Linked DNA regions of Krasilnikovia cinnamomea. The protein of the gene in region 1 interacts with the protein of each later gene in a pairwise test. Links are inferred from orthologs where the notes say so. Each region holds a gene or a part of one and is shown on either strand. Other genes may lie near its edges.

The links. The genes of interacting proteins can lie anywhere in the genome.
Region 2: the proteins of EV385_RS10475 (region 1) and ndk interact in binary tests that used the Escherichia coli proteins (3 or more experiments, as listed by UniProt). The link is inferred for Krasilnikovia cinnamomea from one-to-one orthologs.

The regions. Positions count from the first base shown.
Region 1 is NZ_SHKY01000001.1:2,358,422-2,363,354, reverse strand. Bases 1,313-4,182 are described here. They hold EV385_RS10475 (5-formyltetrahydrofolate cyclo-ligase), read right to left. Parts: upstream 3,156-4,182; coding sequence 2,469-3,155; downstream 1,313-2,468. Other genes in these bases: EV385_RS10470 (sensor domain-containing diguanylate cyclase), read left to right, coding at 3,234-4,182; EV385_RS34980 (hypothetical protein), read left to right, coding at 1,992-2,231; EV385_RS10485 (hypothetical protein), read right to left, coding at 1,313-1,829. Also shown: EV385_RS10500 (DUF2231 domain-containing protein), read left to right, coding at 1-450; EV385_RS10495 (translation initiation factor 2), read right to left, coding at 500-826; EV385_RS10490 (hypothetical protein), read left to right, coding at 889-1,068; more of EV385_RS10485, read right to left, coding at 1,245-1,312; more of EV385_RS10470, read left to right, coding at 4,183-4,933. UniProt on the Escherichia coli protein: Involved in the removal of 5-formyltetrahydrofolate.
Region 2 is NZ_SHKY01000001.1:4,781,022-4,785,838, forward strand. The notes cover bases 679-3,432. They hold ndk (nucleoside-diphosphate kinase), read left to right. Parts: upstream 679-1,707; coding sequence 1,708-2,157; downstream 2,158-3,432. Other genes in these bases: EV385_RS21895 (VOC family protein), read right to left, coding at 679-1,592; EV385_RS21905 (carboxymuconolactone decarboxylase family protein), read right to left, coding at 2,154-2,594; EV385_RS21910 (ABC transporter permease), read right to left, coding at 2,641-3,426; EV385_RS21915 (ABC transporter permease), read right to left, coding at 3,423-3,432. Outside these bases: more of EV385_RS21895, read right to left, coding at 1-678; more of EV385_RS21915, read right to left, coding at 3,433-4,193; EV385_RS21920 (ABC transporter ATP-binding protein), read right to left, coding at 4,190-4,817. UniProt on the Escherichia coli protein: Major role in the synthesis of nucleoside triphosphates other than ATP. The ATP gamma phosphate is transferred to the NDP beta phosphate via a ping-pong mechanism, using a phosphorylated active-site intermediate.

The DNA of each region.
Region 1 (4,933 bases):
CATGCCCTGGTGCTGCACGCCGCCGTGGTGTTCGTGCCGTTGCTGGCCCTGGTTTCCGTGGTCTATGCGGTCGTGCCGCGCTGGCGGCCGCGCGTCGGCTGGGCGGCCGCTCTGCTGGCGATCGCCGCCCCGGTCACCGTGTGGGTGGCGGTCGAGTCGGGCGAGCAACTGTACGACCGGCTGGTCCAGCAGGGCATGCGGGGACCCATCCTGGGCATTCTGGACGATCACATGAACTTCGGCCGTCTGACGTTGTGGTTCTCGGTGGCACTCGGGGTGGCCACGCTCGTGATGGTCTTCTTCACGCTCGGCCGTTCCGGCCGGGGGCTGCCGCGCCCCGCCGAGGTGGTTCTGGCGATCGTGGTGGTGGCGTTGGCCGCGGTGGCCGGCTACTACGTCTTCCGGACCGGCGACTCGGGCGCCCACGCCGTGTGGGGCTCGGGGTCCTGATCAGCTCCGTCCCGGCCGGCATGTGGGGTGCCGGCCGGGACGGGAGCGCTCAGACGAGTGCGCGCGCGCAGAGCAGGCACATCAGGATGAGCCCGATCGCGCCCGCCACCAGCCCGACGCCGTAGGTCACCGTCCGCGCCGAGCCTTCCTCCTCATCAAGGGCGTCCATGTCCTGCGCGGGCATGGCCCGCGGCGGGGGCGGCTGGGCGACGGTCGGTGGGCGCCAGTACGAGGGCGGCGGGTCCATACGGGGCGGGCCGGGATACGGGGCGGCCGGTTGCGGCCCCGGCGCCGCCGGATCCGGGTGGGCCGGCTCGGAATCCTGCGCCGGGCGCCGCCAGTAGGCGTCGTCCTCGTTACCGGTCGGGGCGCTCACGTTCACCGACGCTACATCCCCGGCGAACGAGGATTGCGGGGGCGCGGCTTACCCTCGTAATCGTGGACATCCTGGAACAGCCCGAACACGACTCCGACGGTGAGCGCACCGTGGACTTCGAGTCCGAGGAGGCGCCGCTGCTGCCGGAGCAGACCCGCGATGACACGGAGCGCGGCTGGGGCGACCGCGAGGACACGAACGACGCCCGCCTGCTGGAGGACCGCCCGCCGCACTGGGACTGAGCGCCGCCGTCAGGCCGGCCCCACACGGGTGACGAAATGCCGGGCAACGATCCTCTCGCCGGTCTCGCCGGTCTCGCCGGTGTTGGGGCCGTGGCGGCTGTGGCGGTCTCGGCGGCTGTGGCGGTCTTGGTGGTCTCGGCGGCCGTGGCGCTGGCCTGGCTGGATTCGGACCGCCGTCACGGGACGGGGCGGATCACCACGGCGTAGCCCGCCCCGGCCGGTGTCGCCACGGCGCGATCTGCCTCCGCCGGGGTGAGCGCGAGCAGGAGGCCGCCCCCAACTGGATCGTCAGGAGCGGTCACGTCCAGCACGAGCGCGCCCCGCGCCACGGTAGGCCTGTCCTCGTCCGGCTGGCCCGTGCCGTGCACCCGGAACAGGTCGACCCGGTCGCCCGAATGCACCAGCGCCAGGGCGGCGGGCTCGGCCAGGCGCACGGGCAGGCCGACCGTCCCGTGGGGCAGGCTTGGCCGCCCGCGAGCCGAGGCACGCGGCGTGGCCGTGGTTGCGGGGCCACCCGGGGTGGACGCGCCTCCGCCGGTGTCGCGCGCCGGTGACGACTCCGGCGGGCACCTGGTTGTTGGGCCGGACCAGCTCATCAGCGCTGCCGTGATCAGCAGCGCGGCCATCGCGGCCAGCCTCATCAAGGTGCCGCGGCCCGGCCGCCGCCAGCGCGCCGGATCGAGTCGCGGCTCCGCTGCCTCCCGGCCGCGCCGGAACGGCCCCAGCGGCCGTACGTCGCCCCCACGCCCCGTGCCTGCCATCGCGCCTCCCCGCCGCCGGTGCCCTGCCTCCTCCGTCGCGATGCGCGCCGGCATGGCCGACGTTACGGAGTGCACCGGCCACCCGGCGGGCGGCCTGTGGACAACGCGGCGATGTGGATAACGGGCGGGTGGTGCCGTCCGGCCGCTTAGGTGGAGACATGGGTGACCGGGATGTGGTGGCGGCCGTGCCGCTCGACTCAGGCGGAGGCGGCGGCCGGTGCGCTGGTGCTGGAGGACGAGCTTGCCGACGAGGCGGACGTCTTCGAGGACGTGCTCGAATCGCTGCTGGGCTTCGCGGCGTCGGACTTCGACGTGTCCGACTTCGCGGCCTCCGGCTTCGGCTCGGAGGAGGTGGTCGGCTTCCCGGATCCACCGTTGCCGGAGCGGGAGTCGTTGCGGTAGAAGCCCGACCCCTTGAAGACGATTCCGACGGAGTTGAAGACCTTGCGCAGGCGGCCCTGGCACGCCGGGCACTCGGTCAGCGCCGGGTCGGAGAAGGACTGCACCGCCTCGAGCTGCTCGCCACACTCGGTGCAGGCGTACTGGTACGTGGGCACGGATCCTCCGCGTTCTCGACAGCCAAACTCACTCGGCGCTGGCACTCGCCGTCACCGAGTGCCAATGCTGCGCCATCGGAGCTTATTTCGTCCACTCCTCGCCCGCCATGAGGGTCAGGCCCCTGCCGGGACTGATGGCCGCGCGCACCCGTCGATCGTGCGCCTCGGCCGGTACCTCCGCCATCAGCTCGCCGTCGTGCAGCAGTGCCACGGTCAAGGTCGCGGGCGTCACGCGGGCGAGCGCGCGGTCGTACGAGCCGCCACCGCGACCGAGCCGCCGTCCCGCCCGGTCGACCGCGAGGGCGGGGACGACGACCAGATCGGCGGCCGTGATCGCGGTCACGCCCTGCCGCGGACCGGTCGGCTCCCGCAGCCCGCGCGGCCCCGGGCGCAGCGAGTCCGGCCCGGTGTACCGGGCCCAGTCCAGGTCGCCGTCCTCCAGGAGGACCGGGAGCAGCAGCTCGGCGTCCGGCTGCAGCGCCCGGGCCAGTGCCTCCGGCAGGTCGGGGCCGCCGGGCTCGGCCCCGATCGGCACATACGCGCTGATGGTCACCGGCGGCCGTCGCCGTGCCGAAGCGGGTTCTGCATCGACCGGCGGCCGCCCAGGCACCGGCAGCCGCCGTACCAGGGAAAGCAGTTCCGCCTGGAGCGCCGCCGCGGCCCGTTCGCGGGCCTCCGTGGTCAGCGATCCGCGGGCCTGCAGCAGCTTTCTACGCAGCGCAAGCTTCTGAGACCGAGATCTTTCCGCTCCAAGGGCGAAATCAGGCATTCAACCACCTCCTCGAAACGGGCAAACGGTGCACACTATGTCAGCATCGCTCGAACAGGGCCACCTCCAGGAGGACGTGTGACGCTACGTGGGCGGCTCACGACCGCCTTCCTGGTGGTGGTGCTCGGCCCGGTTCTGCTGGGCTCGGTGTTCGTCGGCATGACCGTGGCCACCGTGCGCCGCGATCGCGCCGTCGAACGGCTCGATCATGCCGCCACCACGGTGCGCACCGCGATCGGCGCCGTGTGCCGCCAACTGCAGGCGGTCGCCGACGCGGTCGCCGTGCTGCCGACGGCTGACCGGCGGCTGGCGGCGGACCAGCTCATCGCCCGTGGCCTGGCCGCCGAGATCACCATCGGCCGGACCGGAAGCGCTCCACCCGCGCACTGGCGGGACTGCGCCGACCCCGCCGACGTCGGGGTGGCCGCCATCGCCGCCCGAGCCCAGGCGCCCGGCGTCACGGTCGCCGCCGGGCAGGTGCTCGACGCGGCGTTCGTGGACCGGCTCGCCGCCTCCAGCGGCGCCGAGGTCACCCTGCTCTCCGGCGACGGCGCCGGGGCCGCACCCACGGAAAGCACCGAGCCCCCGTACGCCCGGTCGCACGTCGCCGCGCTCGCCGCCGGGCTGCCCTCCGCCGGGCACGGAGACGGCCAGGTCCGGCGCACCACCGACGGCGACCGGTTCGTACGCCGGATCGCCCTCGCCCCCGGCCAGCCGCTGCCCCTGGCCGTCTCCGTGCCCGGCGGCGGCCCGACCGGCCTGTACGCCCTGCTCATCGGCGCCGACCTCGCCGTGGCCGCCGTCGCGGTCCTGGTGGCGCGGTGGCTGGCCCGCTCCACCACCCGGCCGCTGGCCGACCTGGTGTGGGCCGCCGGCCGGGTCGCGGACGGCGAACTGGACACCCGCGTCCCGGTGCTACGCCACGACGAACTCGGTCGGCTGGCCAGCACGTTCAACCGGATGACCCGCGAGCTGCGGACCTACGTGCAGGCACTGACCGCCAGCCGCGACCAGCTGCGCGGGCACCTGGCGATCCTCGGCGACACCCTGTCCAGCACCCACGACGTGCACCGGATCCTGCGGGTCATCCTGCAGACCGCGCTGTCCGCGACCGGGGCCCGGGGCGGCGTCGTGCTGCTCATCGACCCGGCCGATCACGTTCTGGTGGCGCGCTGCGCCGAGGGCCTGAGCGGACGCTGGGACGTCCCGGAGACCGAACTGCCCGGCCTGCGGGTGCCGCTCGGCGAGGGAGTGCTCGGCACCGTGGCCGCCACGGGCGTGGCCCAGCGTGGATCGCACCCGGGTGGGGAACCCCCGTGCCGCACGTACGTCGCGGTGCCCATCTGCGCGCCGCCGACCGTCGGGGATCCCCTGGTGCCAGGCGAGGCCACCGGCTCGGCCGCGCCGGTCGTGCTGGGGGTGCTCGCCCTCTATGACCGGCTCGGCATGGACGAGTTCGACGACGCCGACCTGATGACGCTGCGGACGTTCGCGGGGCAGGCCGGGGTCGCGGTGCACAACGTACGCGTGCACGAGGAGGCGCAGCGGCTCTCCCTCACCGACCCGCTGACCGGGCTGTGGAACTACCGGTACCTGCGTGAGTCGCTGCGCCGCGAGGTGGAGCGGGCCAGCCGGTTCGGGCGCATGCTGGCCATACTGGTCCTCGACCTGGATCACTTCAAGAACGTCAACGACACGTACGGGCATGCCGCGGGGGATACGGTGCTGGGGGAGTTCGCCCGGCGCATCCGGCTCGGGCTGCGCGAGGTCGACGTGGC
Region 2 (4,817 bases), 2.4 Mb from region 1 along the record:
TCGTGCACCGAGCGCAGGACGAGGCGGGTGTCACCGGAGGCGAGCACCGCGCTGCCGTCGCCGCTGTCGATCTGGAAGAAGCCGAGGACGTCGCGGTAGAACGCGATCGAGCGTGCGAGGTCCGTGACGAGGACGGTGATCCCGACGCCGTGGATCGCGGCGGCCGTGCCGGGGCGGGCACTGGGGTACGCGGTGATCAGCTCGTCGGCTCGCTCATCGGGTTCGTACCCGCCGTCGAGGTCCGTCCAGGGGCGGCCGGTGGGGGGCTGCGGTGGGTCGGCCATCGGGGGCCGGGGCTGGTCGGCCGACCGGGGCTGCGGTACCACCGGAGCGGCCGGCCCGGCGGGTTCGTCGGCCGGGGCTGGCGGTGCAGGCGCGGGCGGGGCTGGCGCGGCGCCGTCGAGCGGGATGTCGATCTCGCAGTCGTGGGCGAGGTCGGGTTCGGCCTCGTCGGCAGTGCCGGGACCGGCCGGGGAACGCCGGTCCTCCGGCGGCGCGGGGTCGGTCAGCTGCTCGGGGGAGACGCGCTGCTCCGGCGCGGGTGCGGCGCTCGTCGGCGACGCCGCGGCCCCGGGGGTGGCCGACATCGGTGGCGGTTCCGGTGCAGGGGTGCCGGTCGCCGGGGATGGTTCCGCGGCGTCAGTCGTCGGCGACGGTTCCGGGGTGTCAGTCGTCGGTTCACCGGTAGGGGTCGTCGGCGACGGTGCACCGGTAATGCTCGTGGGCGACGATACCGGCGCGGTGGGTGTACCCGTGCCGGGATCCAGCGTCGCGGTCGCCACGCGTGGGCGGGGACTCGGGCGGGAGCCGTTGGGCCGTGGCCCGGCGGGGCCACTCGGACCGGCGGTCGCCTCCGGTGCGGTCTCCTCGTGCAGTTGGTCATCGCGGCCGTGGTCGTCGTCGGGGTCGACCAGTTGACCTTCGAGGATCATCGGGCCGCCGGGCGCGTCGCGCACGATCACGGTGCCCGCCGGTTCCTGCGCCTGCTGGCCGGAGCGGGGGGCGGGTGGCGGGGGCGGCTCGTCGGGGCTGAGGAGCCAGGTGCGTTCGCGGGTGGCCCACGGTGGGGGCTCCGGCTCCCCGAGCAGATCGTCGTCGGACGGCTCATCCAGCGGGTCATGGCTGGGCGCGGGGGCATTCAGCACCGTGGCGTCGGCTCGCGACGGCGCGTCCTCCCAGGTGATCCGTACCCGGCGCATGTCGTCGACGTCCACCGTCACGGGCAGGGTGTCACCCGGGACGGGCCACTTGTCGACCGGGACGCGGGGGTCCCGGATGACCACCTCGGAGATCGGCAGGCCCGGGGCGATGACGACGACCTGCAACTCGGCGCGGCCGTACACGGATGAGGAGGGTGGTTCCGAGACGGCCTTGACCTGGGCGGTGCCGCTCACCCACGCGCGGGCGCCGCGGCGCACGACGTTGACCATGGCCAGGGCGATCGCGAGGGCCAGCAGGGACACGCCGAGGGCGACGATCGACCAGCTCGACAGGCCGAGCCCGAACAGCAGGACGAAGACGGCGATGGTGCCGAGCACCGCGGCCAGCAGCTTGCGGGCCGGGGCGATGGGGCGGCCGTTCTGGTTCGCCACTGTGGACCTCCCGAGTAGTACCGCAAGGCTAGGCCGCCGCGACGCTATCGGGAAAGTCGGCTTTGTGGGCGGTGGCCGCTCGCGGCGCCACCGGTACCGATAGGCTGACCCCGGCATGCCGTCTCGCCCCGACCAGGAGGAATCCGTGTCCACCAGCGCTGCCGAGCGCTCGCTCGTGCTCATCAAGCCGGACGCCGTGCGGCGCGGCCTCGTCGGCGAGATCCTCGGCCGCTTCGAGCGCAAGGGGCTCGTGATCGAGGAGATGGTGCTGCGCACCATGGACGCGGAACTTGCCGATCAGCACTACGCCGAGCACGTGGACAAGGCGTTCTATCCCCCGCTGAAGGACTTCATGACCGGCGGGCCGCTGGTCGCCGTCGTCATCAGCGGCGACGAGGCGATCGACGTCGTGCGCGCGATGATCGGCGCCACGGACGGGCGCAAGGCCGCCGCGGGGACGCTGCGCGGCGACCTGTCGCTGTCGAACCGGGAGAATCTGGTGCACGCGTCCGACTCGCCCGACAGCGCCAAGCGTGAGCTGGCGCTGTGGTTCCCGCACCTTTAGGTCGCCTGCGGCGGTTCCGTACGGGTCGAGATGGCCAGCCGGTTCCACACGTTGATCGTGGCGATCGCCATCAGCAGGTTGGCCAGCTCCTCGGGCGTGAACTGCTTGGCGGCCGCGTCCCACACGTTGTCGGGCACGCCCTGGTCGCCGAGCCGGGTGACCGCGTCGGTCAGGGCTAGCGCGGCGCGTTCCCGCTCGGTGTAGAACGGGCTGTCGTGCCAGGCCGCGACGCCGAACAGGCGGCGGCTGTCCTCGCCCGCGGCCAGGGCGTCCCGGCTGTGCATGTCGACGCAGAACGCGCAGCCGTTCACCATCGAGGCGCGCAGTTTGACCAGTTCGTACAGGACCGGGTCGTTGTGTTTGCGGGCGTAGACCTCCATGCCCAGGACGGCCTTGTAGGCCTCCGGGGCGACCTCGTTCACGGCCAGGCGCGGCATGGTGCCCTCCTCGTGAGCCGGCGACACAGCAAGGCGGTGACACGGCTCACAGCGTATCGAGGGTCGCGTGGGCCCGCGACTCCGCCTCGAAGACCTTGAGCAGCACCGCCGCGGCGACCGCGTAGCCGACACCGATGACGCATTCCCAGCCCAGCGCCGGGGCCGCCGCCCCGAAGCCCTGGCCCGCCGCCAGCAGCCGCGCGGCCTGCGCCGCGTGGGTGATCGGCAGCCCCTCGCCGATCGTGGCCATCCAGCCCGGCAGCCGCTCCGCGGGTACGTTGACGCCGGTCAGCAGCAGCAACAGCGCCACGCTGACGTTGGACACCACCCAGACGTCGCGGAACCGCAGCCCCAGGGCGCCCAGGGTGAGCCCGAAGGAGCCGCAGGACAACGAGCCGACGGCCAGGGCCAGCGCCAGGCCGGGCAGGGCGCCGGGCGGGATCCGCAGCCCGAGCAGCAGCGCACCGCCGGCGAGGGTGAACGCGGCGATCAGCAGGCCGTTGCCCGCGTACGGCAGGGCGCGGCCCAGGAACAGGGCCGTGCGGCTGCGCGGGGACAGCAGCACGTGGCCGAGGGTGCCGAAGCGCCGCTCGTTGGCCACCGCCATCGTGCCGCCGAAGACGCAGGCCAGTGACGCGGCCAGGACCGCGTTGCCGACGATGTAGAACCGGTCGTCGGCCACCTGCAGCTGCCGCCCCAGGTAGGCGAAGAACAGCAGTTGGAACAGCGGGCCGACCAGCAGCGTGCCGATGAACATGCCGGGCGTCGTCCAGTTGAACAGCGCCCGGTAGGCGATGACGCCGCCCACGGCGACCAGACGCGCGGTCCTCATGCGAGCGCCAGGGTGGCGGCGGCGCGCGCGCGCCGTTCGACCCGGACCAGTGCGAACGCGCCGAGCACGGCGCAGGCGGTGCTGATCGCGAGGCAGATGCCGACCGACGGCCAGACCGGGCCGCCGCTGGTCGCCTCGCGCAGCGCGCGGGCGCCCCAGGTGGTGGGCAGGACCGCGGCCAGCGGGGCGGTCCAGGAGGGCAGCATGGTGATCGGTACGAGCATTCCGGAGACCAGCCAGACCGGATATTCGAGCGTGTTGGACAGTGCGTTCGCGTTGCGCATCAGCACGAAGGTGGCCGCCATCAGCAGGCCGAACATGCCGAGGGCGAAGACGCAGACCACCGCGGCGACCGTGAACGCGGCCGGGTGGGCGAAGTCGAGCCGGATGCCGTAGAGCACCCGGCCCCACGCGAGCGTGGCCAGCATGGCGTAGGTGCCGGTGAGGGCGGTGGCGATGGTGATGGGAAGGATGACCAGCACCGGCCGCCGTGGGGCCAGCATGATCATTTCCAGGGTGCCCTGCCAGCGCTGGCTCTGGATCGCGCCGCCGGAGCCGAACAGCACCGACGACCAGATGCCCATCAGCCCGGCGCCCACCGACGCCTCGAGCAGGCGGTGCTCGCCGGACCCGGCGCGGAACAGGTACACCGCCAGCGTGGCCTGCACGACCGGCACGATCAGGTTGGTGGCGATCTCGAACTGCGAGCGGCTCATCTGCTTGGCGTGCAGCAGCACCCCGACCGCGATCATCCGTACGGTTCTCACGCGCCGGTCCCGTTCACGATGGCCACGTAGGCGTCCTCCAGGGTCGGTTCGCGGCTGGTGACCCGGCCGATCCGGATGCCGGCCAGCTCGCGCAGCACGTCGGCCTGGACGTCCACCGCGGCGTCGGATTGGACGGTGAGCAGCTGCAGGGCACCGCGGGCTTCGACCGCGGTCTCCCGTACGCCCGGCAGCTTGCTCACCGCGGTCATTGCGGCGTCCGGCACCCCGTACGCCTCCACCTCGACGACCCGGCGTCCGTCCGCGTGGTGGCGCAGTTCGGCCGGGGTGCCCAGGGCCTGGATCCGGCCGTCGGCGATGACGGCGATGCGGTCGCACAGCTCGTCTGCCTCGGCCATGTAGTGCGTGGTGAGCACCACGGTGGTGCCCGCGGCGGCCAGGTCGGCGACGGTACGCCGCAGCTCGCGCGCCGCGACCGGGTCGACGCCGATCGAGGGCTCGTCCAGGAACAGCACCTCGGGCGAGTGCAGCAGCCCGCGGGCGATGTGCAGCCGCTGGCGCATGCCGCGCGAGTAGCCCTCGACCCGTTCCCGCTCCCGGCCGGTCAGCTTGACCAGCTCCAGCAGCTCGGCGATGCGGCGTTTCTGCTCGCGCGGGGCGACTCCG